Regions from separate parts of the Neptunomonas concharum genome, predicted to be linked through region 2. Evidence: predicted binding sites of a transcription regulator. Region 2 holds the regulator's gene; the other holds the start of a gene.
What was found. The regulator LexA, encoded in region 2, represses DNA repair genes until DNA is damaged. The targets are predictions, from matches to a motif close to TACTGTNTANNTANACAGTA.

Region 1: a site for LexA is predicted at 3,163-3,182, ahead of dinB (DNA polymerase IV). Genes of this name have one in related genera too.

The regions. Positions count from the first base shown of each region.
Region 1 is NZ_CP043869.1:2,411,316-2,417,360, forward strand. It holds gene F0U83_RS11290 (SulP family inorganic anion transporter) at 1-1,363, opposite strand, end outside; gene F0U83_RS11295 (nucleoside deaminase) at 1,487-2,047, opposite strand; gene dinB (DNA polymerase IV) at 2,034-3,122, opposite strand; gene F0U83_RS11305 (AAA family ATPase) at 4,060-5,328, shown strand; gene F0U83_RS11310 (hypothetical protein) at 5,321-5,770, shown strand.
Region 2 is NZ_CP043869.1:1,437,919-1,463,079, reverse strand. It holds gene F0U83_RS06770 (alpha/beta fold hydrolase) at 1-293, opposite strand, end outside; gene F0U83_RS06765 (SixA phosphatase family protein) at 331-780, opposite strand; gene F0U83_RS06760 (NAD(P)H-dependent glycerol-3-phosphate dehydrogenase) at 782-1,813, opposite strand; gene F0U83_RS06755 (hypothetical protein) at 1,833-2,048, opposite strand; gene rhlB (ATP-dependent RNA helicase RhlB) at 2,041-3,513, opposite strand; gene dinG (ATP-dependent DNA helicase DinG) at 3,515-5,638, opposite strand; gene lexA (transcriptional repressor LexA) at 5,766-6,377, shown strand; gene F0U83_RS06735 (cell division inhibitor SulA) at 6,377-6,835, shown strand; gene F0U83_RS06730 (DUF6586 family protein) at 6,955-7,482, opposite strand; gene topA (type I DNA topoisomerase) at 7,512-10,151, opposite strand; gene F0U83_RS06720 (DNA topoisomerase I) at 10,351-11,058, shown strand; gene F0U83_RS06715 (DUF1826 domain-containing protein) at 11,193-11,879, shown strand; gene hisI (phosphoribosyl-AMP cyclohydrolase) at 11,872-12,315, shown strand; gene F0U83_RS06705 (dihydroorotase) at 12,345-13,679, shown strand; gene folE2 (GTP cyclohydrolase FolE2) at 13,691-14,599, shown strand; gene nadN (NAD nucleotidase) at 14,638-16,473, opposite strand; gene F0U83_RS06690 (DNA topoisomerase III) at 16,580-18,499, opposite strand; gene F0U83_RS06685 (sensor domain-containing diguanylate cyclase) at 18,519-19,874, opposite strand; gene F0U83_RS06680 (cache domain-containing protein) at 20,015-20,887, opposite strand; gene murB (UDP-N-acetylmuramate dehydrogenase) at 21,021-22,040, opposite strand; gene F0U83_RS06670 (low molecular weight protein-tyrosine-phosphatase) at 22,037-22,525, opposite strand; gene F0U83_RS06665 (antibiotic biosynthesis monooxygenase family protein) at 22,600-22,893, opposite strand; gene F0U83_RS06660 (SpoIIAA family protein) at 23,020-23,418, shown strand; gene kdsB (3-deoxy-manno-octulosonate cytidylyltransferase) at 23,474-24,229, opposite strand; gene F0U83_RS06650 (Trm112 family protein) at 24,233-24,427, opposite strand; gene lpxK (tetraacyldisaccharide 4'-kinase) at 24,435-25,161, opposite strand, start outside.

The DNA of each region.
Region 1 (6,045 bases), 960 kb from region 2:
CTTTAAAATCGATGATCACATCATCCGGATCACTCTTAGGTTGAAAGTTATCACGGAAGCTCTGCGCAGACGCAAAAAACAGCGGCCCATGGGATAAGTAAACCTTGGTGTTGCCTTCATTCTCGGTCCAGGTTTCAAACTCCACATGCTTAGCATGTTTCCATGCAAACATCAGCGCCGACATAATCACACCCACGACCACCGCAATCGCCAAGTCGGTCATTACCGTGACCACCGTCACCGTCAGTACAACCAACAGATCTGCTTTTGGCACCTTGCCCCACAAACGCAGGCTCGCCCACTCAAAGGTCGCAATCACCACAATAAACATCACGCCCACCAGCGCAGCAACCGGAATAATTTCGATCAAGCTGGCGCCAATCAAAATAAACGCCAACAAAAATAGCGCCGCAGAGATACCCGATGCACGACCACGGCCACCCGAGTTAATATTAATCATGCTCTGGCCGATCATGGCACAACCGCCCATACCTCCAAAGAAACCTGTCACGACATTGGCAACACCCTGCCCTACACACTCTTTATTACCGCGCCCGCGGGTTTCTGTAACCTCATCAATCAAGGTCAACGTCAGCAACGACTCAATCAAACCAATTGCCGCTAAAATCACCGCATACGGAAAGATGATATAAAGCGTCTCTAAGGTAAACGGCACCATCGGAATCGCAAAATCAGGCAAACCACCCGCAATTGTCGCAGCAGGGTTACCGGTCATATTCGCCAACACATCCTGCACCGTACGGGTATCCAGATCTAAGCCGATCACCAATAAAGTCACGGTCAGAATCGCCGCCAATGATGAGGGAATCACACGGGTAAACTTAGGCAAAAAGTGAATAATCGCCATCGTTAATGCCACCAAAGCGAGCATCATGCCCATATCACTACCCTGCAGCCACTGTAATTGGCCGCTATCATCCGTGAATTTAAACTGCTTTAACTGCGCCAAAAAGATAACGATAGCCAAACCATTCACAAATCCCAACATCACAGGATGGGGTACCAAGCGAATAAACTTACCTAAACGAAACACCCCCGCAAGGATCTGCAAAATACCCATCAGCACCACCGTAGCAAACAGATACTGCACACCATGCTGCGCCACTAAACTGACCATCACCACCGCCAGCGCACCCGTAGCACCCGAGATCATACCCGGACGACCACCAATCGCCGCCGTAATTAAGCCCACCATAAAGGCCGCATACAAGCCAACCAGCGGCTCTACACCAGCGACAAAAGCAAAGGCGACCGCCTCCGGCACGAGGGCCAGCGCCACTGTCAAACCCGACAGCAGGTCATTTTTCATACTTTGAGTTTTAGAAACGAGCAGTTGAAACATTCATCACTCCGAAATGGGATGTGTGTTAAACAGTTTGAACGGGGTTAAAAAAGTGCCGGATTTTAACAGAAATCACCCCATGCTGACACACCAGCGTGACAATTCAATAAAACCCATCAACCCTTATGAAGAAGAGATCTGGCGTTGCGCCAGCAAATTTTTGCGTAACTCGGCGACCCCATATTGTGCAAGGTCTTGTGCCAATTGGCGAAGTGCATCACTGATATGCGCATGATAAAACGATTGTAAACTCGCTAAGTTTTGCCACGCAGGCGGCATATCATCCAACCGAGATACCATCCCTCCCGCTGGGTCTTCCGCCATATATTTAACGACCCCAAAACCAGCTAACAGAATCCGGCTCAAACACATGGGGCAAGGCTCCAAAGAGACCACCAGCTTCAGATCATCGGGGTTCAACTGGCCGGCCAGTTCAGACTCAAAACGATCTATCAATCGCATCTCTGCATGGCCCGACGAACAATAACCCCCTGAGAACACCTGATTCTGCGCCTCGATCAAAGTATTTCCCGCAGCATCCAGCAACACCGCACCGACGCCATAATCCCCCGTTCGCAAAGCTGCAAGCGCCAACTCACAACAACGTAAACCACACGCCTCATCCCTAAAATCCGGATGGATCACATACCCCGCGACACGGGCGGCTAAATCAGTCAATGTCATGCGGATTGACTCCTTGGTTAGCTGGCCATAACGGCAGTTGCTCGGCCACCTCTACACCCCCAGGCTGTAAACGATAACCCAAGCCTAACAACCTCACTGGCTTATTTGCGCGCAAAAAACCCTGCTCCATCAAAATCGGAAACAACCCCGGTTGATCCCCCTGCACATGCTGCTCCACCGTGGTTTGCGTAAAATCATTAAACTTCAACTTTACAAACACCCCTTGGATACCCAACGACGCTTTATGCTTACTATAACGCGCCTGTAGCTCCGCATACAAAGGGGCAATCTGCGCTAAACACGCCGCCAATGTTGCTAAATCCTTAGGGAAGGTATGCTCAACACTGACCGACTTACGAATACGGTGATTCGACACCTCACGGTTATCAATCCCCAAACTTAGCTCATGCAAACGCTTACCAAAACGGCCAAACTGCTCGATCAGTAAACTCAGCGGCTGGCGGCGCAAATCAGCACACACCATCACGCCCATGGCATGCAATCGCTCAGCCGTTTTTGCCCCTACCCCGTGCAGCTTATCCACCGGAAGCGACAACACAAACGCATCAACCTGATCCGGTGTAATCACAAACAGTCCATCCGGTTTTTGCCAATCACTGGCAATCTTTGCCAAAAACTTATTCGGCGCAACACCCGCCGAAATCGTAATACCGGTCTCGGCCTGTACCCTCGCCTTGAGCATCTGCGCAATACGGGTCGCACTGCCCTGAAACAACTCCGTATCCGACACATCCAAATACGCCTCATCCAGTGACAATGGCTCGATCAGCGCTGTGACCTCCTGATAGATCGCCATAATCTGTACCGATACCGCCTTATACACCCCCATACGCCCCGGAATCACCTTAAGTTGCGGGCACAACTTAAGCGCATGAGCCGTCGCCATCGCCGAACGCACCCCAAACGCACGCGCCGCATAATTGCAAGTTGCAATCACACCCCGCCGATCGGTACTGCCACCAATCGCTAACGGAATATCCCGATATTCAGGAAAATCGCGCATCTCGACCGCCGCATAAAAACAGTCACAATCACAATGGATGATCTTACGCATCGCACCACTTCACCGCTGCATTCCCACCACACAAGATTAATACTGTTTTTTTATACAGCATATTTAGCAAAAGTCAAAAAAGATGCGCACTTTGTCTAACCCCAGTGCACACTATTCTGCTGGACAACCCCTACAACTCCACTACAATCAAGTAAATAGAAACAAGCTCAAGGAAGATAACGCGCACACGCCAGAATGATATTGCGCATGCGCATTTACAGGGAAGCCACCTGATAACTCCTTCCAAAAAGCTTATTAAAAAATAATGTGTTAGAGCGGTTTCTGACCTTTAAGTAAGGAATGATATCACTCACGCAGGTGAATAAAATATTAAGTGTAAAAATATGATCAAGCACATCCTAACTATTTTAGTATTGATGTTTCTCCTCGTAGGCTTGGGAACTATAGGCCTCTATAAATTGGCAGGAACATACTCCGGTCAAGATGCTATTTGTTTGTCTGGACTAATTGCAGGTTGTTTTGTTGGCTTGTGGTACGGAAAAGTAAATGGAGTAAAACCAATTTATGCCGTATTGGTATGTGCAGTTTTCCTAAGTCTGCCGCTGGTGGTTTTGTCGCTCGTCCTCGCTCACGCGAACCAAGACTACGTTGAATCACTAGCTTTTTTTAGCATAGGTTTTTCGTTGCTTTCATCGTATGTAGTAGGTCTGGGCTGGGGTAAACACTTAACAAACCAAAGCAGCAAGGGCCCTTCGGGCCGGGACGCGCTAATGCACGCCCCTGTTTGAAGCGTTAGGTGCTCCCCATCTGCCCGCAAAAATCATGCACTTAAGCTTCGTTATCGTGCTATTTTTGCAAAGATCATGGTTAAGTGATATAGTTAAGCTTATATAATTTTCAATATATGGCATAAACAATGCTTATAGATTTTTCCTTGCAAAACTACTCTTCCTTCAACTCGAAACAAGAGTTGAGTATGCTCGCGTCTACCTCAACCAAAGAGAATTACAATCTAAATAACACCAAACAAATTAATGCTTATGGTATTAATAGCCTTTTAAAAAGTGCATCTATTTTCGGCGCAAATGCTTCTGGAAAATCTAATTTCGCAGCTGCGCTTAACACATTAAAAAGCCTTGTTCTTGAATCTCTAGATTCGATTAATGATAAGACAGTAAAGAAAGTCGTTCCATTTCTACTAAAAGAAAATCTCTTTGACAAACCGACGGAGTTTGAGATTACATTCTTAGCAATGGATAACATGTATCGGTATGGTATATCTATCGAGCAAGGGGTAATTTCTGAAGAGTGGCTCTACTGGACTAAAACATCAAGAGAGACTCAATTATTTCATAGAGAAGGGCAAAAGGTAGTTTTCAACCAACGCTCATTCAGTGAAGCAAAATCCTTTGTTCATAAGGAAGGTGACTCTTGGAATATTGAAAAAACAAAACCGTTTGTTCCATTTGTTTCTGTATTATCCCAGTTCAATGGCAAAAAATCAGTTGTCGTGACGGACTGGTTTCAAAAACTAAACGTTATTTCTGGACTAGATGACTATGGATTTAAAGAGTTCACCATTGACTTATTCGAAGAAAATAGTGAATTCAAAGAATGGTCTCTTGAAATCCTAAAATCTCTTCAAATCGAAGATATTATTGTCGATGAGACCGAAGAAAACCTTCCTTTACTTAAGAAAGGTTCTTTAGATGACTCCGATCTTGATGATGCATTAAGCAAGCTTCATAGCTTCATAGAAAAAAATAAGATAAAAAAGAAACTGATTAAAATTGTTAAGGTAAACCCTGAAACTGGAAAGTTTTATTCTTTTCCACTCTCGTTAGAATCCGAAGGTACAAAGAAATTAATCTATCTTCTAGGTCCGTTGTATGATGTGATTAAAAATGAAGAGATTTTGATTGTCGATGAGTTTGACAATAAGTTCCATACCCTTTTATGTAAATTTATTATTGATCTTTATCATAAAAGTAATCAAGGAGCTAGCCAGCTAATTGTAACCTGTCATGATACAAACCTGTTAACTAAAGAGTTATTTAGAAGAGATCAAATTTGGTTTGTTGAAAAAACCCCCCTTAATGAAAGTGAAATATATTCGCTTGTTGAATACAAAGAACACTACACAAGGAAAGAAGGCAGTTACAGTAAAGATTACCTTTCAGGAAAGTATGGCGCCATCCCTCTTTTCGGTTCCATAGATGATTTAGGTGAAATCCTGAATGGCTAAGCGTGATAGAAGCGGAAGAAAAGATAGGTCACGTAAAGAAAATACAAGAAACGAAAGAAAAGTTATCCAAAATAGAGAACTCATGACTTTTAGTTTCAAGTATTTGGATCAAACACAACCTTCTAAACAACCTGAAACTATTGCACTATGGGAAGAGCTAGAATTGCTCAACCCTCTTATAAATAGACTTTCAGCGATTTCGCAACTATCCAGAGATGAGGCGGTTAATCAGCACCAAATAAAGCCTTATGGTGACTTTCCACCCAAAAATAAGACTGATTTTTTTCATCCACAACACGTTGAGGAAAATGTCGAGTGGGCTGTTATAGAAGGCATAGGAGGGAAACCGAGGGTCGCAGGTTTCATCTCGGAGAGTACGTTCTATATAGTGTTTCTAGATAGCAAACACAAATTTTGGATATCAGAAAAAAAACACACCTAACAAAGCGTTGGTATGACTCCCACTGTCAAGCTTAAGCACAGATACTCCTGCTTTTTTTAAGCCTACTGGTAAAATAGATAGAGTTAATGAATCGAATGAGAATATGCAATGACAAGTAACTCGTTAATTGATAGATATATGAGCAGCGGTTTGATGGTAGTTGCTTCGATGTTTCTCTATATTTGGTTTTCATACGAATTTTACGAGCAGGTGCCTACAATATTTTGGTTAGTATCAGTATTTTTTGTCATGTTCCAAGCAGAGCACATCTACAA
Region 2 (25,161 bases):
GAGTGCCCAATTAAGGTGACTTTATCGACACCTAATTGGTCTAATACACTTAATAGATCGCTAACGTTGTCCCATATGTAATAGGGCATTGATGAGGGTCTATGATCCGATAAACCGTGCCCGGCCAGATCCAATGCAATAAAGTGATGATGAGGAAAATGCGTACGCAGCTCATTAAAGGTCGCAGCATTGTCTAACCAACCGTGCAAAGCCAATAGCAAAGGCTGACCACGCTCTCCGGACTCCAGCGCTTTCAATCGAAAGTCGCCGATCAAAAATTCTCTTTCTTTCATATGGATAAGGTATCAGAGCAGCACACGAATTGCGCTGTTATTTTTCAATCAAGCGCGTAGCCATGCCCGCAGCAGGCCAATCCAGTGCAAGAGAGACTCGATGACCCGGGAGTAAAGGCTCGGGGGAACGCATATCCCCTTCTATTAAATAGCTTACCAGATAGCCAATAAGTGGCTGATGTGTCACTACGAGTAAGTTATCCTGCCAATGTGCCTCTAACGCCGTTATGGCTTCAGAAACCGGCACGTCGGGCGTGAGGCGCTCATCTTCGACGATTTCAATACCGCCTAACGACTGCTGCATCAGTCGAGCCGTTTGACAGGTACGTCGGTAAGGGCTGCAAATAATTTTACTGATATTCGGTGCAAAGTCTGCCACCTCAGCAGCTTGCTGACGGACAAAAGAGATCCCTTTCTCCGTCAGGCAACGGCTTTCGTCTGTTGTGGCATTCCAGTCCGCTTCTCCATGACGCATCAGTATCAACATATCACACCGCATCCCTTGGTAAGACAAATTCAACATCCGTACTTTGCTCGCTAGTCATTAAGGTTTTCGCAACCTCTTGCACATGAGCCCCATTAAACACAACTTCATACAAACCAGACACTAAAGGCATGTAGATATTTTGCTCATCCGCTTTGGCCTTGATAATACGAATAGTATTAACACCTTCAGCCACCTCACCCAACGCATCAACCGCTTCATTCAGTGTTTGGCCGCTGCCTAACGCGTAACCAACACGGTAATTACGGCTCAGCGGAGACATACACGTAACAATAAGATCGCCTACGCCTGCCAGCCCTAAAAACGTCATAGGGTTTGCGCCCATGCTGACAGCGAACCGGCTCATTTCGGCCAAGCTACGCGTCATCAACATGCTTTTTGTATTTTCACCCATCCCCAATGCAGCACTTAGCCCAGCGGCAATGGCGTAGATGTTTTTCAATGTACCGCCTAACTCAACACCATACTTATCTGAGCTGGCGTAGACCCGAAAATAGGACTGGTGCAAGGCATCCTGCACTTCGCTACGTAAAGCTTCATCATCACTAGCAATAACGGTTGCCGTTAACTGGTGCTTAGCAACCTCTTTCGCCAAATTTGGCCCACTCAGAACCCCTACGCGGGCATCAGGCAGCTCGTCACACAGTATCTGGCTCATGAGACTAAAGGTTTCACCTTCGATACCTTTAGTGGTACTTATCACTCCCTGACCTGCTACTAGGTAGGGTTTTGCCATTCTCACCACTTCCCTAAAGCTTTGGCTCGGGATGGATACAAACACCAACTGCGCCCCTTTGACTGCTTCCGCTATATCGGTGGTTGCTACCAAGGAGTCTGACAATGGGTAGTCCGGAAGATAACGAGAGTTCAGATGGCGCTGGTTAATCTCTTCTGCTCTGGTGGCATCACGCATCCACTGGGATACACAGATGCCCTTTTCTGCCATGATGTTAGCAATGACGGTTCCAAAACTACCGCCACCTAACACAGCAACTTTCTGCTGCTTTGCATTCATACCGATTCCTTAACGACGGCTACCGATCATCAATACTATCGAGCAACCGGTCTATACCCTTAAAGATAAACACTACAATCACGTAAGCTAACACCGACAATCCAATAAATACCATAAGCTGTGTTAGGTCACCGGTGCGCTGATAACCTGCAACGCCGAACGCTGCAAACAGAGCGCTAACAATAATTGCCAACACCTTAGAGATTAGCCGGGTTTTATGACGATCTTCAGACATGAGTCTGGTTTTTCTCCTCTTCGTTTGGGGTATTTTCACTCGATACAGTTACATCATCTTGTACTTCGACATCAGAAACCACTGGCGCTACTGGCTTCTGGCCAACCGGATACAGATCAGCCAACAACTCTTCATCAGGGTGGATACATTCCAATTTGACTCCCGTTTCGGCTTCAATATCGGGAATCATAAAGGAGTCGTTTTCACAGGCAAAGCAGATAGATGTTCCCGATGCCCCGGCACGCCCTGTACGACCGATACGGTGCACGTAATCATCCGCATCTTCCGGTAATTGATAGTTGACCACATGAGTTACACCATCAATATGGATACCACGGCCTGCCACATCCGTTGCCACCAGTACTTCGATCTTGCCATTTCGGAAATCTTCTAAGGTTTTTACACGCTTATGCTGTGGGATCTCGCCTGACATGAGCGCGGCTTTTACACCATCTTTGCGTAGCTTTTCGGCCAGATCACGGGTTTCGTGGCGACGATTACCAAACACGATGACGCGCTCAATGTTGTTAACGCGAATGTAATTACGCAACAACTTGTACTTTTCATGACTGGAAACCAAAAATACTTTCTGGCTGATGTTATCCGTCGAACGTTTTTCTGCCTCGATCTCAATCTGAACGGGATCTTTAGTCCATTGGCGGGCCAAATTCATAATATCATCGGTAAATGTAGCGCTATACAGCAGGGTTTGACGCTCATCCCCTTTACGCGGCGTGTTGCGGATAATCGTGCGTACATCAGGGATGAACCCCATGCTGAGCATACGGTCTGCCTCATCCAATACAAGCACTTCGACGTTATATAGATCCACCTCTTTGGAGCGCACAAAGTCGATCAATCGACCTGGCGTTGCCACCAAAATATCAACCGGCCCTGCTTTAAGCTGTTTACGCTGCTTTTCATAGTCCATGCCACCTACCATGGAGATAACACGTAGGTCGGTGTATTTGCATAACAGCTCAGCATCAGCGGCAATCTGTAACGCCAGCTCTCGCGTAGGGGCAATAATCAAAGCACGAGGCTCACCCTTACGCTGTTTGTCCTCAAGTTGGAAATCCAACAGGTCTGTAATAATACCGACAAGAAACGCTGCTGTTTTACCGGTACCCGTTTGGGCCTTGCCGATAATATCCTTGCCTTCCAGAGCAGGTTTAATGGTTTCTGCCTGAATGGGTGTGCAGTACTCAAAGCCTAAATCATGGACAGCGCGCATCAGGGGATCCGGTAGCGAAAAGTCATGAAAGCGCTTTTTGCCTTCAACTTTTGCGACAACAAATTCTGATGGTGTCCAGCGTTCATGCTGACTACTTTTTTTACGATCTGACGGCCGACGTTTGCTGGCTCGCTCACTCTTAGAAGCTTGCGCATCTTCCTTGTTGTTATCAACAGTATCGGATGTAGCGTCTTGCACGGTTTGGGTTACTTCTTCCAATTTTTTACTCACTTTAACTGATTTCTCGCCGAAATGGCGGTAGTGCATCTAACAGCTGACGACCATAACGACGGGTCACTACCCGACGATCCAGCAAAATAATCTGCCCACGGTCCTGCTCTGTACGTAATAAACGGCCAGCTGCCTGTGTCAGGCGAATCGATGCTTCCGGCACCGTCCACTCCATAAACGCATTACCTCCACGCTGCTCTATCCATTCAGCCATGGTGGCGTCCACAGGATCATCGGGTACGCCAAACGGTAGTTTAGTAATAATTACCTCGGTCAGGTACTTACCTGGGAGGTCGACCCCTTCCGCAAAAGAGGCCAATCCAAAAATAATGCTATGTTCATTCTCGTCTATTCGTGCTTTATGGCTACGAATGATCTCATTCTTAGTCAGGTCGCCCTGCGCCAGTACTTTAGCACGGATCTTCTCTGGCGTATTCTCCAGCACCGAAAACATCTGGCGCCAAGAGCTAAATAAAACCAGCGCCGCTTCAGATGTTGGCAAATGCTGATTTAAGTACTGAATCACTTCTTGCGTATGATCATCAGGTTTGCCTGGATCACTTTCCATTTTTGGTACTGATAATACCGCAGCCCCCGCGTAGTCGAAAGGGCTTGGCAAGCGCTCACACAGCACATCCGAGGGTAACCCCAAGTCATCGATAATACGGGTGAACATGCCGAGTGCCGTTAATGTTGCCGAGGTAACAACGGCTCCAAAACAATGATCCCAGAGATGATTTTGCAAAGTATCAGCAGCGGATACTGGGCTGCTACGACACTCATAATCCACACCATCAGACGCTTCGGTCAAATTGATCCAACGAGCCGTGGGTGCTACACCCTGCGGATCTGGCTGAGAATAACTTTTGTTTAGCCAGTAGAGCGATTGCGCACGCATCCACAACTGCCCCATGCGCGGATACCAGCGCTCTGCCACATCACGATTAATCTCAGGCACCCCTCCATCTAAGGCCTCTTTCAAGAGATCAACGATTTGCTCAGCTTTAATCATCCAACGTTCAGCCTCACGACTTAAAGCTAACGAAAGTGCCATTAAGTCATCAGGTAACACCCCTTTAGGGAAGCGATAACGATCAGACGACGGTCGCTGCTGCAGATCAAACAGCTTAGCCCTTAATGCGACCTGGTATTGATCCAACAAGGTGTCCATCTCCTGACGGGCAGGGCTCATTTTATCAACATATTGCGACAGCACGGCATGTCCATCACACTCATCGAGCATATGATCAAGCTGCTTAGTTGCCGACTTAAGCCAGCGCTGCGTCCCTTTTACCCGCATGCTGTAAGAGAAGTGTCCGGTTGCTTTCGCCGACAGATGATGCCCCTCATCAAACACATAGATGGTTGAAGAGGGTTCCGGCAAAATGGCTCCGCCACCTAACGAAAGATCTGCTAAAACCAAATCATGGTTTGCGACGACGATATCCGCCTTATCCATTGCATCTCTCGATCGGTAGAAAGGGCAAACCGAAAAGTTACTGCAGCGACGGTTAGTACAGCGGGTGTGATCACTCGTCATTGGCGACCAGCGCTGCTCTTCAATCTCTTCTGTTAATGAATCCCTATCCCCATCCCATGCGCCTGACGCAAACTGATTAAGCAGTCCTTGGTAGAAAGCGAGTGAGTCCTCATCTAGTTTGTGGTCTATTTCATCTTCATAGAGCGCCATTTGTCCAAGTTCGTGCTGTGACTCAAGCAGTTTTTCTGCCTGGCTGATACAGAAATAACGTCCACGCCCTTTTGCCAGCACAAATCGAATGGGAAGCTCCAGCAATTTAGATACTTCTGGCAAGTCTTTGTTAAGCAGCTGTTCCTGAAGCGCGACTGTCGCCGTAGATAGCACCAATGATTTACCACAGGACTGGGCGATAGGAATGGCACTTAATAGATAAGCCATTGTTTTACCCGTACCGGTTCCGGCCTCTATCAGGCAGACATGATTACCGCCTCGGCGCTCCCCTTTCTCATTGGTATCAATACTGCCCAATACCCGAGCGATATGCGCAATCATCATCTTTTGCCCATACCTTGGCTTTAAGTTCTGTTCGGACAGAAAACGCCGATAAGAGGATTGGATCGAATTTTTAAGGGTGTCACTTAACAAAACGTATACTCGACCAGTTTTTGGCGTGGATCATATCAAGATACTGGATATATAAACAGAAAATTACTTTACATCAAAGTTTGCCTGTATATAATCACATGTACTGTATAAAAAAACAGGCACGATCATGAAACTGACAAAAAGACAATCAGAAGTATTAGAGTGTATTCGTGACCATATCGACGCGACTGGCTATCCACCTACCCGTGCAGATATCGCCAGAAGCCTCGGCTTCAAATCTGCTAATGCGGCAGAAGAGCACCTTAAAGCGCTCGCTCGAAAAGGCGCCATCGAGATTATTCCTGGTACATCCCGCGGTATCCGCCTACCTGAAATTGAGAGCGAACCCGAAGGTATACCTGTTATCGGTCGCGTTGCTGCCGGATCACCTATTCTTGCTCAAGAACATATCGAGGAGCACTGCACGATCTCCTCCAGCTTCTTTCATCCACCGGCGAACTATCTGTTACGAGTCCACGGTACCAGTATGAAAGATATCGGTATTATGGACGGTGACCTATTGGCGGTTCATCAATGCAACGACGCAAAAAAAGGGCAAATTGTTGTTGCCCGCATCGAAGATGAAGTCACGGTCAAGCGCTTCAAGAAGGAAGGCCACATGGTCTACTTGATCGCCGAGAATGAGGAGTTTCCTCCCATTGAGGTTGACCTTCGACAACAAACGATTTCGATCGAAGGATTAGGCGTGGGCGTTATCCGACAAGGGAGTGAGCCATAATGCAAGCATTGAATACGGTAATTCCGTTCCCTGCTCCTTTACTGCGCAAAACAGATGTTAGTGAGATTCGCCGCAAACCGACAACCTCGTCAGCCTTTGGCAAAATAACAGAGATTGTTACGCAATGTGGTGATATTACTGAGATCCCTATGCTGATGCCATTACTGGCTCAACTCAGCCATAGTGATCGCTGGTTCGTATGGGTATCGCCACCTAGCCAGCTACCTAAAGCGCTGCTGCTCGATGCCGGTGTGGATCTGAAAAAAGTCATCATGCTTTACCCGAACGAGCAGCACTCAACGCTTGAGTTAGCACAAAAAGCCCTGCGTGCAGGTACCTGCCATGCCGTTATAAGTTGGACGGGGGACCTTTCAGACACTGAGATGCAGGCCCTTGAACATTCAGCACTGCATGGCCACAGTAATGGCATCCTCATCCGAGGACGCCAACACCACTGAATCGACCGAATGCCTTAATGGAGTGTAACAGGTATTGGAAGCCCGGATGCTTCCTTCGGTTCTACCTCACCAGCTTTACGCATAGCATTTATCTATTTGTATTGTGCCTGTCTTTACTGTTACCACTCTTGCATATCGGCTCTTAATCTTTCAACCAAGGCGCGAAACTCATTCAGCCACCCCTTATACTCAGCCAAAATATCTTTATCTTCGGCATGATTAGGATTGATCTGAATAACATGTATTTCTGAAATACTGACTTTCTCATTGGCGGTTGCCGTCTGATGATCAGCCGCTTTCCAACATGCATCATAGGCTGCCAGCATTTTATGCAACCAACTTGCTTCGTTTTTCTCCAAAGCATTTAATTCTGAAAGCTCAGGTGACTCCTGACCAGAGCCTTCTAGCAAGCGTTCCAGATCAGATAGCCTAGAGACTAACGCAGGATCAAAGCGATACTTCTCCGCGACTTCCCGCAAAAAAGCACCATATGCCGACGCCAAATGAAAAAGAACAGACTCATTATAAGACTCAATTTCGGCGTGCTTACTCCAACCTGTCGATTCGTGAGCCTCCGCCAGCGCATCCATATGGATGCGGGCAAAGTTGATTTTCTGATTCGTCCTGACCAGATAGACATTACTCATGCTACGCCCCTGTTAATACCCAACCGTGTTTATTTTTTCTTCGCTTTAGGCTCTTCAACCGCCCATTTACCATCTGCATAGAATGCCTTCCAACCGGTCGCTTTGCCATTGACCTCGGTCATCACATACTGCTCCTTGGTTTTGCGGCTATATCGCACAATAGTCTCATTGCCTTCCATATCATGCGTGGGCGCACTAAATAAGAAGCTGTATTTCTCATCAATCTCCGATTGATGCGGCAATAACTCGACCACCTTAGGGGCACGGGTTTCACGATTTTTTGGGAACTGACTCGCCGCTAAGAATAACCCCGACGCACCATCGCGCAGAATATAGGTATCCTCAACTTTTTCACAGGCCAGCTCTGGCATCGGCACAGGGTCCATTTTTGGAGGAGCCGCTTCGCCATTTTTGAGCAGTTTACGTGTGTTTTTACATTCCGCGTTTGTGCAGCCGAAGAACTTGCCAAAACGGCCCGTTTTAAGCTGCATCTCAGAACCACACTTATCACATTCTAACGAAGGCCCATCATACCCCTTAATACGGTACTGCCCCTGCTCGACTTCATAACCCGGACAATCAGGGTTATTCCCGCAGACGTGTAGCTTGCGGTGCTCATCGATCAAGTAGCTATCCATCGCACTATCACATAGCTTACAGCGGTGCTTGTTACGTAGAATCCGCGACTCTTCTTCGTCATCTCCATCAACGCTCACCACTTCATCACCAGAGGTCAGGTTGATGGTTGCTTTGCAGCGTTCTTTAGGTGGCAAACTATACCCAGAACACCCTAGGAACACCCCCGTGCTGCCGGTGCGAATCATCATATGACGATCACACTCAGGGCACGGTATATTCGTATCAGTAGGGCTGTTAGGCCGCATCCCATTTTCTGGATCTTGTGCTTCTTCAAGGCGTCGTGTGAAACCTTGATAGAAACGGTCTAGCAAGACTTTCCACTCAGCCTCACCCTGCGCGATATCATCAAGCGCATCTTCCATTCGTGCGGTGAAGCTGTAATCCATGAGATCAGTAAAGTTTTCGGCCAAACGTTCAACCACGATATCGCCCATTTTACAGGCATAGAAACGTCGGTTTTGGATTTCTACATAACCGCGATCTTGAATCGTTGAGATAATCGACGCATACGTCGATGGACGGCCGATTCCCCTTTTTTCCAACTCTTTAACCAAACTTGCTTCAGTATATCGTGCGGTTGGTTTCGTGAAATGTTGTTTAGGGTCAAGCGATTTCAGGACAAGTTCTTCACCTGCCGCCACATCCGGAAGAATAATATCCTCATCATTCTTACCTTTACTCGCCATTACGCGGGTATAACCATCAAAGCGCAGAATACGCCCTTTCGTGGTAAGCTCATATTCGCCCGACTTCACAGTAATACGCGTACTTGTGTACTGGGCAGGTGTCATTTGACAGGCAATAAATTGACGACGAATCAAATCATAGAGTCGCTCGGCATCCCGCTCCATGCCGTTTAGATTCGCAGGTTCTACATTAACATCTGAGGGGCGGATCGCCTCATGGGCCTCTTGTGCCCCCTCTTTGCTAGAATAGCGATTTGCAGCTTCCGGCAGGTATTTACTGCCATAATGATCACCGATATATGCACGACAACTTTCTACCGCTTCGGCACTCAAGTTAGTCGAGTCCGTACGCATATAGGTGATATAGCCGGCCTCATATAGACGCTGTGCCATCATCATGGTTTTCTTAACGCCAAACCCTAAACGGGTACTCGCTGCCTGCTGAAGTGTTGACGTAATAAAAGGTGCAGAGGGTTTGCTGCTGGTTGGCCGGTCATCACGACTCAGCACCGTCAAGCTCGAAGCCTGTAACGCCTCAAGATGCTGATTTGTCTCCGCTTCTGAGGAAGGCCTAAACGCAGCGCCTGCCACCTTAGCGACTTGTAGGCGGATAGCATCTTCTGCTGCCGTTAGTGCTTGAGCGTGAACTTCCCAGTATTCTTCAGGGATAAACGCACGAATCTCTTTTTCCCGCTCCACAACAAGACGAACAGCCACCGACTGAACTCGCCCTGCAGAAAGCCCTCTGGCGACCTTTTCCCATAGCAGTGGAGAAAGCATATAACCCACTACACGGTCTAAGAATCGTCTCGCCTGCTGGGCATTGACATGATTCATGTCCAGATGACCGGGCTTTTCAAACGCTGCCGAGATCGCCTTCTTCGTGATTTCGTTAAAGACTACACGACGGTAGCGCTCATCATCCCCGCCGATAGATTCCCGCAGGTGCCAAGCAATAGCCTCCCCTTCGCGGTCCAAATCCGTTGCGAGATAGATAGTGTCAGCTTCTTTGGCTAAGCGGCGCAACTCTTCTACTACTTTCTCTTTGCCTGGTAGAATTTCGTAGTGCGCATCCCAACCTTTCTCAGGATCAACCCCCATACGTGCCACCAGCTGCTCTTTAGACTTTTTAGCCTTGTAGATCAGCTTTTCTTCTGGCGACATTTTGCGGGTCAGGGCAGCCTGACGAGCACGGGCTTTAGGATCAGACTTAGTGGCGCTTCCGCTCGTTGGCAGGTCACGGATATGACCGACGCTCGACTTAACGACATACTGACTTCCAAGATACTTATTAATCGTCTTGGCTTTTGCGGGTGACTCAACAATAACGAGCGATTTTCCCATAGGGTGGTTATCCTCGGGCAGAGATAGCACATAAAAACAGCGAGCATATATAAGTGGTTAGCGTAGCGGGGTCAAGCGAGTCTACAAAAAAAAACTAAACCAGCTATAATCGAACTGTCATATGTTGTTTTAGAAATTGGCATAAAAATACAACTGCTTGACTATATAATTCATAGACTTACCAAGGTAGTTAAGCCCAATGCTTCAAGATAACTTAATATACATTGCTATTATCGCCCTTGTTGGTGCAGCTGCGCTCTTTATAAACTACTTCATAACCCGCCAAGAGCACAACACCTCTATGAAAAACAGCCGCTTAGGGTGGCTGCAGACCCGAACACTGCATACGTTAGATGCCATAACGGCCCTAAGAAGCGCAGGCTGTAAACCCGATATATTGGAAAAGCTGAATCAGCACGCCATGGTCTTGATCGAAGAGATCAGCCTTCTCGCACCGGATTCAGATTTAATGACGCAAGTAAACAATCAAAAAGAAACCGCCGACAGAACCGCCCCAGGTACAGCTCAATTTACCAGCGATAAAGAACTTAAGCGCTTTCAGATTTATATCAACTTTACTGAAAAACTACTCGCCGAAATGCTAAAAAAAGGCAAACTCTCCCAAGCTTTGGCGAGAAACTATGGTCAGGAGTTATACTGGCTGAACCTCACCGTTGTCGCAGAAGCACACATTAGCCAAGGGCAGCGCCATCTTCACGATAACGACCCACTCACTGCCCTTTCGCATTTCAAACATGCTAAGGCTGTGATCGTTCGCGCTATGGTCCCTCAAATAAAGAAACAACCGCTTTTGGATAGAATCCAACCCATGATAGAAGAGATACAACCGAACAAAACGGCTAACGCTGGTACGTTGGCAGATTCGCTGGATAACTTCCTCAAGTAGATGTAACAAAGCACACAGGCCTTGCTTGTTTTCAGAGGGTAACTTTGCTCCCAATAATGTTATGTTGTAACATAACATTTAATTACCCCTATGGACCGACTCTTTGTAAATAAATGCGAGAGGCCTTTCTCCTTATGATTCAACCAAATAACTACCAAGCAGTAGCTAATCTGTCGCCCTGTGCGCTACCTCGACGCTCAGCAAGCGCACACCACCCAGACATCTTCACCGATATCTATCGAGACGACACGTATCTTGCCATATGGCAACGAAGCCTGTCAGACGAGCTAAAAGGCGCTGTGACAGACTTTATGGATATTAACAAGGCACGACAAGGCATCTTGGCCGTCACGCCTCACAACACCATCGAGACGCTTTGCAAAACCTTCGGCCCTAACGATAGCGTTGTTACATTAGGAGAGGATATTGCCCTGCTTGTTGATATGTTTTGTTGCTTATTCGACCTAAAGCGCGCTGGCTTAAGGCTCACAAAACTGGATATGGCCATGTGCCCGCGGTTTCATGTTGACCGTGTTCCATGCCGTTTAGTCACAACCTATCAAGGCGTCGCTACCGAGTGGTTACCTCACGAAGTGGTCGACCGCTCCAAACTTGGCGCAGGCCACCAAGGGAAACCAGATGAGCAATCTGGGCTTGTTAATGGCACCCACCATATCCAACGCCTGAGCTTAGGCGATGTTGCTTTATTAAAAGGTGAAAACTGGTCTGGCAATGAAGGCGCAGGGGTCGTACACCGCTCGCCTCCTGTACCTACAGGTGAAAAACGCTTACTACTGACACTGGACTTTATCGATGACTAAAACATTTTTTATCCAGTGTGAAAGCTTAACAGAGCGAGACCGCTTGGATTTATCGATGTGCATAAAGCACCTGAGTTTTAATTCAGATGGGCTGATTCCCGTTATCACTCAATGCTATCAAACGGGCGAAGTGCTGATGCAAGCCTGGATGAATAAAGCCGCTATCGAGAAAACCCTATCTTCTCAAAAAATGACTTACTGGTCCCGAAGCAGACAAGCGTTCTGGATGAAAGGCGAAACCAGCGGCCACACTCAACAGTTAAAAAGTATGCGCTTTGACTGCGATGGCGACGCCATTTTATGTCTGGTAGAGCAACAAGGCCCAGCTTGTCATACCGGCCGGTTGAGCTGCTTCTATTTACAGGCCGATAACCAATCAAGCCAAGTGCAGTTGTGCACACCTATTTTTACTGAAAAAACAGCCACTGAACAATAACTCACTGGACCATGAAAGAAGTGCACTCTATGCCATCGACTCTGATTAAAAACGCAAACATCGTTAATGACGGCAAGGTAATGGCGTCTGACCTTCGTATTCGGAACCAACGTATAGAAACCATCTGTACAGACATTGCTGCCCACCCTAACGAACAGGTTATAGATGCCAAAGGCGCGTATCTGCTACCTGGCATGATTGATGATCAAGTTCATTTTCGAGAGCCGGGTCTAACTCATAAAGGCACCATTGCCAGCGAATCCAGCGCTGCAGTTGCAGGCGGCATTACCAGTTATATGGAGATGCCCAATGTTAACCCTTCTACCACAACCCTTGAGGCTTTAGCACAGAAGTACGCTATTGCATCCGCAAGCTCACTCGCTAATTACGCATTTTATTTAGGTGCCACCGAAGATAATATAGAGCAGATAAAGCGCCTTGATCCAAGCAAGCACTGCGGTGTCAAAGTCTTTATGGGTGCCTCAACAGGGGACCTATTGGTAGAAAACCCGACAGCGCTTGAGGCTATCTTTCGAGAATCGCCGACCTTAATTGTCACCCACTGCGAAAGCGGCCCCGTGATTGCACATAACCGCCAAGCATTACTTCAATCCAAGTCCGAACTCACTATTGAAGACCATCCAAAACTACGGGACACAGAAGCCTGTTTTGCATCCTCCTCTTACGCTGTCAATCTTGCCAAGCAGTATGATAGCCAACTCCATGTACTGCATATCACCAGCGAAAAAGAGCTCAGTCTGTTTGATGCAGGCTCTGTGGCAAGTAAAAAGATTACCGCAGAGGCCTGCGTGCACCACTTATGGTTTACGGAAGATGACTACCCCCGCTTGGGTAATTTACTCAAGTGCAATCCATCGATCAAAAGCAAGCAAGATAGAGACGCTCTAATACAAGCCTTGCAGACAGGGAAAATCGATATTATTGCCACTGACCACGCACCCCACACCTTTGCCGAAAAGCAGCATGTTTATGATCAAGCTCCGGCGGGGTTACCGTTGGTTCAACACGCGCTCTTAACCTTAATGGATCATGTAGCACAGGGACGTATGACACTCCCCCAAGTCGTCGAGAAAACCGCCCATAACCCCGCTACGCGATATGCCATTCAAGATCGCGGCTTTATCCGCGAAGGCTACTACGCAGATTTGGTTTTAATCGATAGGGCATCTCCCACCATCGCTACTCATCAAAACAGCTTATATCTCTGTGGTTGGACTCCATTTGATGGCCATACCTTCCGTTCAAAAATCGTAGCGACCTGGGTGAATGGACAACAGGTTTACAACGGCCAGCAGGTTTCGACACGCCCAAGCCCTGCGCAACCACTCATATTTAATCGATAATCAGGAATACCATGTTTCAACACAATACGCTTCCCGATATAGCGACAACACAGCTCACCGATAACGCGTTTGCACTGCAATGGGTAGGCATGGAGCAGATTGCGGTGCCACTTATCCTGCCTCTGCAACATGGGCAAGCACAAAATCTGGCCGCCAAAGCTAGTATCTATGTCAGCCTTGATGATCCTGCAGCTAAAGGTATACACATGTCCCGTTTGCATGCGATTGTGAATCAACTGGCGATACGCAAATGCAATAAAGCCACGCTGGACGATTTACTGAATGAGGCCGTCCGCTCACAAGCAGGCACAAGCAATAATGCCAAGCTTCAATTAACCTTTGGGTTACTCTTAAAAAAACCATCACTGCTCAGTTATGAAACCGGCTACCAGACTTATGACGTTACCATTGCGGGTGAATCACGAGCCAACAAACACAGTTATGCAATGGAAATAACCCTTCCCTATTCCAGTACATGCCCTTGCTCAGCTTCATTGGCTCGCCAATTATATGCCAACGAAATTGATATCAAGTTCCCCTCATTAGCCATTGATAAAAAAGAGCTTTTACAATGGTTGCAATCAGACGCTGGATCAGTTGCCACACCTCATAGCCAACGCTCTTACGCTTACATTAACATGGTCATAGGCGATCATAACTGGCCTGATTTAGCTGAGTTGATTTTTCAATTTGAAAAAGCAATCGGCACCCCCGTACAAACCGCAGTGAAACGCAGTGATGAGCAAGAGTTTGCGCGACTCAATGCCACCAACCTTATGTTTTGCGAAGACGCTGCTCGTCGCTTAAAAGGTTGTTTAGAAAAGATGTCGTTCGTTGATGACTATCAACTCAAAGTAGAGCATCAGGAAAGCCTTCATGCCCATAATGCAGTTGTAATTGATAAGCGATCAGCCCGCTAACGCAAGCTGATCTGAGGCATAAAGGTAAGTAGGGCGTATTATTGCAATACGCCATTTTCATCGTAATATGCTTGTGTGCTGTATTCGCTTAGCGGCAATTTACCGATGGTGCCTTCACGTTTTACGTAATCGACAAACGACTGCGCGTAATCCAAGAAGGTATCTACGATACGGCTTTCATCCTGCGCAATAACACCAAATGTCAGATAACCGTCCCGGCCACCTGCAATGTAATTGTTCGTTACCACTTTATAGGTCGCCGCAGGGCTTAGTGCTTCCCAAGTATCGCTGCCTTTACGCATCACTTCCAGATTGCTAAAGCGGCTGCCTTTTACCTGTGAGCGATCCAACGTCCAGCGTAACCCCGAAGCATAAGGGAAGGCTCCTGACGACCCATCTGGCGAGATTGCATAATCAAAGGCATCTTCCAACACATTGATAATATCCTGCCCCGTCATTGTCAGCTCCACCAACGTATTGGCAAACGGTAGCAACGTATAGGCATCCCCTACCGTGATATCCCCTTGTGCAAGATCCACGCGTACACCACCGCCGTTTTGGATAGCAATATCAGAGGTTAAGCTCATATCACGGAACGCCTTAGCCACAATATTGGTAATATCACTACCATTAGACTGGGTGGCTGTCACATCACAAAGCGAGCTTTTACCCTGCCCTGGGATTCGTTCAAGGCACAGATCATCGGTACTTGAACCGATCACCGCTTGCTTAAGTTGATCAACCTGTACGGAGTAACCCGCCAGCACCGCTGCTGCTGTTGGGTCATCTTCAACCACCGAAAGTACACTATTAGCAGCAATGGCATCCAGCACGCCTTGGCGCTCAGCACCTGCAAGCTCCGCATCATTACGCTCAAAGGTATCGGATAGCAACAAGTGCGGTGTACCCGCGCAGCTTTCTACCTTACCCTCGCTGCTAAAGTTAACATCCAGCTCACCCACTACATTGGAGTATTGCCATGCCTGCACCACACAGACAGGGTCGCCATCTTTATTAGTGAGCTGTGTCGGGTAAGGCCCAGCGGCATTCAGGCCAAGTGCATTAAATTGATCGCCCAGCAAGGTGTGGGAATCACCGCCTACAATCACATCGACATCGGTCAGGTTTTGAGCCAAGGCCTGGTCATTTTTATACTGATAATGGGTCATCAGGATAATCTTGGTAATGCCGTCTGCTTTAAGCTCATCAATATATTTCTGCGCAGTTGCGGTTTCATCTAAAAATTGAGTCGATGCATCCGGGCTGGAGGAGTTCTTGGTTTTGTTGGCAATATCAATACCGATGATACCGACACGCGCCTCACCAAACGTTTTGACGACAAAGGGCTTAATATAATCCGTTGGTGAATTCAGCGCCAAAGGAGAAACACCTAACTCAGGCACCACATTCGCAGCAAGTACATCTGTTGTACACTGGCCGCTGTTAAGGTGATCTAGGAAGTTTTTCAGCCCCGCATCACCATCGTCAAACTCATGATTACCCAATGCGAACGCATCAAAACAGACCTGATTCATCAAATCCGCATCCGCCTGCCCTTTAAACAGGGTGTAATACAGATCCCCCGTGATGGCATCACCCGCATGAAGCTTAAGCACATGAGGCTGTCCACTGGAAAGCTCATTAAACTTTTGAGTCACTTTAGCAAAGCCGCCCATCTGCACATCCGTATCCTCACCCGCCAGCATCAAACTGCCACCATTACTGGTAAGGTGGGAATGGTGATCATTAATATGCAGAATTTTTAGCGCCAGCGCAGCGCCCTCTTTTTCACTCTTAGAGTTACCGTTACAGCCTGCTAACGCAACCGCTGCCGCCAACAACGCAACCGTGCCTACCTGTTTTAAATGAACCATAGATCTAATCCCCGACACTCTCTTTAGCTGGAAAATCCACTGTTAAACGTTTAGTAGAAAAGATTAGATTACTACGCAAAAATGACATTAATGCTGCGAAAATGCCTTAAGAGGCTGCTTTTTTGGATGTTTTTTTACGCCTGTAAACAGGCTTTTTCCCTAATCCTTTAAGTTCGGTGAAGTTCTGGATTTCGACTTCTCCAATCAAAGCCCTAAGACCTTCTGTCAAAGGCTGCATAAACTGTCCATAGCTCATCCGTTTGTCGCTGATCGCTTCTAGCTGGGATTCCCAGTGAGCCGTCATATCAGGGACAACCATCTTTGCCGGTAGGCTGTTAACCAATTTTTTGCCGGTTTCTGTGGCGTGGATCTCTTTGCCTTTTTTAGTAAGAAATTGGCGTTTGAAGAGTAGCTCTATAATACCTGCTCGGGTGGCTTCGGTGCCTAGTCCATCGGTATCCCTGAGCACTTTTTTAATCTCTGGGTCTGATACAAACCTGGCGATGCCGGTCATGGCCGCCAGCAGTGTGGCATCCGTAAAATGCTTTGGAGGGCTGGTTTGTTTCTCATCCAGCCTACCCTCTTGACAGTACACTGAATCACTCACTTTCAGTGCAGGTAACGCCTGACTTGCGAATTCATCTTTCTGATCCGGCTTACTTGAGCGAGGAAAGAGTACCTTCCAGCCTTGTGCGATAACGGATTTTTGCTTGGCGATAAAAAGCCCACCCTCTACTTCGTTATCAATTTGGTGTTCTGCATATTCAAAAGGTGGGTAAAACTGCATCAAGTATTGCCGAGCAATCAGCTCATAGATGTTTTTTTCATCCTGTGAAAGGCGGCTTCCCTCCATCGCTCGGGAGGTGGGAATGATGGCATGATGGGCACTGACTTTACTATCATTCCACGCTTTACTCTTAAGGGACAGATCTGCTTCTGCAATCGCTTTAGCCAGTGTTGGCGCGGTTTTGGCTATGGATGCGGTAACGGTCTGCCGGTCGTTATAGTGCCCGCTGGGCAAGTAGCGGCAATCCGACCTTGGGTAAGTAATAAGTTTATGGCGCTCATAGAGTTGCTGGCAAACATCCAACGTTTTTTGGGCATTTAGGTTAAAACGCTTTGAGGCATCAATTTGCAATGCTGATAGATTATAAGGTAATGGCGCTTGCTGCTTCTTTTTCTCTTTTTTGACTGCCGTAACACGTCCCTCTTTACCGGTGACAGTTTGCAGTACCTTTTCAGCCAGCTTAAGAGAAAGAACACGGCCCTCTTCATCCATGTAAGGCTCACAGGCGCTGCTCGGTTTCCATTTGGCGACAAATGTCTCGCCTTGATCCGTTTGCAAGGTGATAAACACTTCATAGAAGGGCTTGGATACGAAGTTCTCTATTTCTTGGTCGCGATGTACCACAAGCCCTAACACAGGTGTTTGCACCCGGCCGATAGAGAGTACACCCTGATAACCAGCGTTCTGCCCTAGAAGTGTGCAGAGCCGTGTCATATTAATACCATAGAGCCAATCTGCTCTCGCTCGGGCAAGTGCGGAGGTGGCTAAAGGGATAAACTCACTGTTCTGGCGAAGGCTATTGAGCGCTTTTTTGATAGCGTCAGGGTTCATATCGTTCACCAAGCAGCGCTTTGTTGCCTCTCGCTTAGCTTTACTGACCTTTGCATAATTGATCACTTCATCAACCAATATTTGACCAACGCGATCAGGGTCACCCATATTGACCAGCAGATCTGCTTCTTTAATCAGCTTTTTCACAGTGTTGAACTGCTTGCGGGTTTTGGGCTTTACCTGTTGCTTCCATTCAGTGGGAATGATCGGCAGATGTGCCCTCTTCCATTGTTTGTATTCAGGGTCATAGGCTTCAGGCTCGGCCTGTTCAAGCAGATGCCCTATACACCAAGTGACAATATCACCATTGGCAACCCGAATAAAACCATCACCTTTTTGATGAGGCTTGGGCAAAACATCCGCCACAGCACGAGCAACGCTGGGCTTTTCTGCGATATACAGCATCATCTAATTTGAGACCACTGAATTAAATCTGGCGCGTATTAGTCCGCTTAGGCGAGGGCTTTTTATAACCCACGACGCAGTTTCTACCATGTTTTTTGGCGGCATAAAGTGCCATATCCGCATATTTTACAAGGGGCTCTTCCTCTGTGCTATCACCAGGTGCTGTGGCAATACCAACAGAGAGTGTGATAACTCGCATACAGGTATCACTTTTACCTGAGAGCTCTTCAATGACGGCAATCATTTTCTTCAGCTTTTTGTACGCTTCTATTTTGCTGGTATTAGGTAGGATAAGAATAAACTCCTCGCCACCATAACGCGCCAGTACATCACGGGATCGAATTTGACGAGAGAGGTATTCCGCAACAAATTTGAGCGCTTTATCACCCTCTTGGTGACCGTAGGTATCGTTATACTGTTTAAAGTGGTCAATGTCGATCATCGCCACGGTTACTTCATAGCCCTGAAGTTCTGAGGCTTTAATTTCGCGTTTTAAGGTGTTGCCTAAGCCTCTGCGGTTCAGCAATCCTGTAAGTTCATCCCGGTTAGAGGCCATACTGAGTTCAGCTCTTAGCTGAGCATTGTAAAAGTGTAATCCGATGGAGTTACAAACGGCGATGACCATTTTTTCGTCCTCGGTTGATAGCAAGTTTTCTGTTAGTTTATCGGAACGAATATGCAATACACCAAAAGCTCGCTCCCGACAGATAATAGGAAAACAGGCAACACTTTTTATAGTGGTCATGTTAGCCTGCGGACAGCTCATGGTTTGGGTGTTGGATAGATCTTTATAGATTTTGCTATTTTGCAAAACCCAGCAATCATTTAATCGCATCTCCTGATGAACTTGATCTGAGTGTGGTCCCCACGATCCCGCATTTTTCCAAAGGTTGAACTCAGGATTAGCAAACATGACCGAAACAGTGTGATCGGGCACGATATGTTGCAAGCTATCTACCGTAATTGCTTTTAATTCTGCCAGCGTGCTGGCCGATGCTAGCAAATCGCTCATAACACGTACTTGTTCGAGCTTTTCAGAACGTAAGTATTCGTTTTCTAATATCTCATTTTTGGTAGCCGACAAGACATGAGCATGTTCTTCAGCTAAACGGCGCTCTTCTACTTCAACCTGAAGTTGCTGAACAGTTTCTGATAATTGTTGATGGCTACTAGTAGCATCTTGCCAACGCCGCCAAGCATACCAACCCAACGCCAGTGAAAAGAAAGATAAAGCAACAGGCAGCTCTTCAGCCCCCGCTAACCCCTGAGTTTGGCTCCAAGCTAACCAACGCTCATTAAGATCCGTTAACGCTGCGATCAAGAAAGCCGCTACAAAAATACCGATTGCAATTAAAAAGTCAGAGACACTACGCTTCATTCACCCTTCCTGATGTGAAAACCTTCTGACAACCCGAGCACGCTGCTCACCACTGCTCATAAGCTTAGTTTATTTTTGTAAAATAGCCCTGTAAAACGAAAAAAGGCAGAAGAATCTGCCTTTGTAGAGCTTATAAACCATTAGCTTTTGGGAGGCTGCCTTAGCTTTTTAAAGATTACTTTTAAGCTTTTTTGCATGCGGCTAACGGCGTCTGCTAGTTCACCAATCTCATCTTTGGAGTTAACAGAAATCACCGTATCCATTTTACCTAAACTCATCTGTCTAGCACTTTCTGACAGCTCACGGATCGGCTGCACCAAAGCACGATTAGCAAACCACAAGTTGATTACAACAATGACCAACAAGATAGCAGCACCAACACCCAATGAAAGGATGACGGTTGTTTTCACTTTTTCATCCACTGCCAAGCGTGCGTTCTCTACTGCATCATCGATATCATCAATGTAGAAACCCGTTCCCAGCATCCATCCAAATTCTTTTAAATCGATTGCATAACTAAGCTTTGGTGCTTCTTTGCCTTTTGAAGGCTTATCCCACATGTAACTGACATAACCGCCGCCATTACGACCTACTTTAATCAGCTCTTCGATTAATCGAACACCATTCACATCCTGAAGGTCTATGAGATTACGCCCTTCAAGCTCAGGTTTCGCAGAATGAGCTTTAGTCACACCATCGTAGTCAAACGCGAAAATATAACCATCTTCATCACCATAGGAGATCGAACGTAGCGCCGTTTTTACACGTTCTTCTGCTTCTCTCTCGTTTGCTACACTTTTTAGGATAGGACGAATAGCCGTTTCTGTAATTTCCATATAGTTGAGCAGGGATTCCCGCTTGGCTGCCATCATCGTATCTCGAATTTCCACCAGCTCCTGATTACCCATATCCCGTATCTGATAGATTGAGACAAAGGTCAGCGCAGCTACGGTTAACAAGAGAGGAATTGCCGTCAAGACAAGGATTTTTTGTTTGATCTTAAGGTTTTTCACTTAAAGCACTCCAAGGCCTTTGCAGTTAAGCGTGTAATCTAACCGCTTACTCTTTATTTTTATTAGTTTAGTAATAGCAAAAAATGTGTTGCCAGCTTCGGACTATAGTAAACAACGCTCTGAATTAAAAGCACTATATAAGTGGAAATATCTGTGGCTCTCTTTCTAAACTCACCCCAAATTTGGATTGTACCGAGGTTTGAATTTGCTCCGACAGGTCGAGCAGCTCATCCAATTGACCATCACCATAATGCACCAAGACCAGCGCTTGTTTATCATACACACCCACGTTGCCTTGCCTTTTCCCTTTCCAATGACACTGATCTATCAACCAGCCTGCCGCTAATTTAGTGTAACCGGGCTGATCGGGATAGCGTACAAGATCAGGAAAATGGCTGATCAGTGCATCACACTGGCTATTCGTAATAACCGGATTTTTAAAAAAACTCCCAGCATTACCTAATGTAGCAGGGTCGGGCAATTTGCTTCGTCTCACCTCGCACACCGCATCAAATATTTGCGAAAGGCTGGGCGCATTAATACCTTTTTGGTCAAAAAATCCCTGAAGGGCAGCGTACTTTAAACGGGGAGCCGCTACTTTAGATAGCGACAAGGTCACTTCCGTAATGATATAGCGTCCCGGCTGCTGCTTAAAAAGGCTATCTCGATAAGCAAACTGACACGCTTTTTTATCAAAATCTACCCAGCGTTTTTGCTCAATGTCGTAAGCGCGTAAATGAACGAAGTTATCTTTTAGTTCCGTGCCATAAGCACCGATATTTTGTACGGGCGCAGCACCGACTGAGCCAGGAATCAACGCCATGCTTTCAATTCCTGAAAAACCTTGAGCTACGCTCCAGGCGACAGTCTTATGCCATTCTTCGCCTGCACCCAGTGTGAGCAGAGCAGAATCTCCTGACATGTTGACGGTTCGGCCTTTAATATCCATTTTGACTACCAAACCTGAGACGTTCGGTGTAACCAAAATATTGCTGCCGCCCCCTAGTATATGTAATTTCAGTCCTTGCTTATCAGCATAGTGAACCGCATCAGTCAGCATCTGCTCTGAGGTCACGCTAACAAAAGCTTCAGCAGTTGCAGGAAAGCCAAGAGTATTGAGCTGATCCAGCGGGCACTGGTGTTGAATATTCATCGGTAGAGCGCTTGTTGCATGTTTAACAGAAGTCCCATAGACGCGTTTTCTACCAGATCCAATACATGGTCAAATCCAGACGCTCCACCATAATAGGGGTCAGGCACTTCAGATTCGAGACACTGCCCAAAGCTTAAAAATAATCCTAGATACCCTTGGTAATTCGCCGGCGCTATCGACTTAAGGTTGTCTAAGTTTTCAGAATCCATCGCAAGGATGTAGTCGAACGTTTCGAAATCTTGTGCTGTTACCTGTCGGGCACGCAAGTGATCCAATTCATACCCACGTTGCTGAGCAGCCGCTACCGATCTTTTATCGGGCGGGTTGCCAACGTGATAAGCCGCTGTACCAGCTGAATCCACTTCAATCAGGTGTGCAAGGTTATGCTGAGCCACTAAGGTTTCAAATACACCATGGGCTGTGGGAGAGCGACAAATATTGCCTAAACAGACGAACAGAACACGTTTTTTAGCGACGGGTTTCACGCATGATTCCTTGCTATTGCTTTAAAGCAAACCATTATAGCGACGCAGATTGTGCCTGCCTATGATATAGAAAGTTAATAGCTGCTATATGCCCGCAAAACTTCAACCACCTCTACACAGTAATGCTCATACCATGCGTCTTGCCCCATTTTTTGTGCTACCTGATGTTCGGCATCGGCCTTCCAGGCTTTAATGTGCTCTAAAGAGTCCCAATACGAGACCGCAATTTCTTTATTGCCTTCCGTACAGGCTACAAATTTTGTACAACCATATTGGCTCATCGCCCGCTGCCTCATATTGGCTGCAGTCGATGCGTAAAGATCATCAAATTGTTTTACTGTTGCCGTAAAAATGACAGCGTATTTCATGGGTTTCCCCTTCGGGTCGAGATAAATAAAGATGATTAGCAATGCCTGCCCAGATTACTCTACTCTGCCGCAATAAGCCTTTATAATGAACCATTCAACAGTTTCTTAAAGTGAACCGATAATTTTATGCTTTACGTCTTACCTGAAACCACCGGTGATATTCTTGTCTTACAAGCGAGCGAGACCCTAACCGAGCAAGATTACACTGAAGTCTTTCTGCCACTCTACCAGCAAGTCGCTGAATCACAAGAAGGGGTTCGCATAGCGCTTTATCTGGACCCTGGGTTTCAGGGTATTGATGAGACAAGCTCGTGGGAACCACAAGCGTTTGCTACAGCACACAACACCTCTTTGCACTATTTGGCAATTTCAGGTGCAGAGCAATGGAAAGGTTTAACCCAGAGTTACGCTACTACGATGCCTCAAACTAACGTCAGCTATTTTGGCGCATTGCAATTTTTACAGGCGTTACATTGGATTAATGAAGATGGTGAGGCGGGCGAGCTTTATCCTTTTGGCGGATAATGGAGCGTGCCAAGCCCATCGCTATTAAGGCTTGGCAGATAAGTGCCCCTATGACTTATTCGAACAGGGCACGTAAACGCTCTAGGTCTTCGGGTGTATCAACACCCGCGGGCGGCAACTCATCAGCAACATCTACATGAATCTTTGCGCCATTCCACATAGCTCGAAGCTGCTCTAAGCATTCTGTCTCTTCTATCGGCGCAGGCTCCCAACGGACAAACTCATTGAGCATTTTTACCCGATAAGCATAGATGCCAATATGACGTTGCCAACTATAGCCTGATGGCATCGCGGTTGGATCTTTGGCAAACGCATCCCTAGGCCAAGGCATAGGAGCACGACTGAAATAGAGTGCCATACCTCGCGTATCAGAAACGACTTTCACCACATTCGGATTCAGTAGACTCTCAATGTCGGTGATGGGTTCAGATAGGGTTGCGATGCCTGCTTCAGACTCAGCTTTTAAATTATGCGCTACTTGATTAATCACACGTGGGGGGATTAGTGGTTCATCGCCCTGTACGTTAACAACAATATCATCCGCATAAAAGCCCAGCTTATGCACCACTTCTTGAAGCCTATCTGTGCCCGAGGGGTGATCTGCACGCGTCATACACACTTCTGCGCCAAAACCTGTTGCCACATCGGCGATACGCTGATCATCGGTGGCTACAATGACTCGCTCTGCTTCACTGAGTAGTGCGCGCTCGTAAACATGTTGAATCATAGGTTTCCCGGCGATATCCGCTAACGGCTTGCCCGGAAAGCGCGTAGACGCGTAGCGCGCGGGGATAACAACACTAAAGCCCATAACTTAAACCTGTTTCTCTTTCAGTCGTTCATCCGTTGTTAGCGTGCGCGCTTCACTCTCTAACATAACGGGAATATCGTCACGTATCGGATAAGCTAAACCACTGGTACGACATATGAGTTCATTGGTTTCAGCATTGTACTCCACAGGCGCTTTAGAAACGGGGCACACCAGTATATCTAATAGTTTCTTGTCCATTTGTCTCTCACTTGTCTATTCGTTTAAGCAAACTATCGAGCTGCTCTGTCAATTCATGGGCCAGTAGGGCTTCAACTTTGAGGTAATAGTAACGCTCATCACATGCAAAGGTACGACATTTCACAGCATCTTTTTCTGTCATGATAACAGGCAACGAGTCGTCGAATGCAATATCAGCGGGGGCATAAGCGTAATGATCAGGGAAAGAGTGCTCTACTACCTGCAAGCCCAAATGAGTTAAGGTCGAAAAAAAACGATCAGGATGCCCAATACCAGCAATGCCATGGACCTTTGAGAAAACGCGTTCATGGAGAGGAAACGCCTTGCCATCTGATAAGCGTACCCATTCACTGGCTTGAAGCTGCATATGAAACGCCCCAAAGAGCTGAAAATCTCCCTGCCCGTTGAGAACCACCATATCCACTTCAGCCAAACGCGACGGAGGCTCCCTAAGCGGTCCCATCGGTAAACAGTGGCCATTGCCTACTCCCCGAGAGGCATCAATGACCGCTATTTCAATATCTCGTCCCATACGATAATGCTGTAAACCATCATCACTGATAATAAGGTTACAATCCGTCTGCTCAAGTAGATACTGGCATGCAGCAACACGGTCAGGATCGATCACTAAGGGAGCACCTGTGCGTTTAACCAACATTATCGGCTCATCACCGCACTGCGAAGGTGGCATCTGAGGATTAACAAGCAACGGGTAGGTTTTTGATTGCGCACCG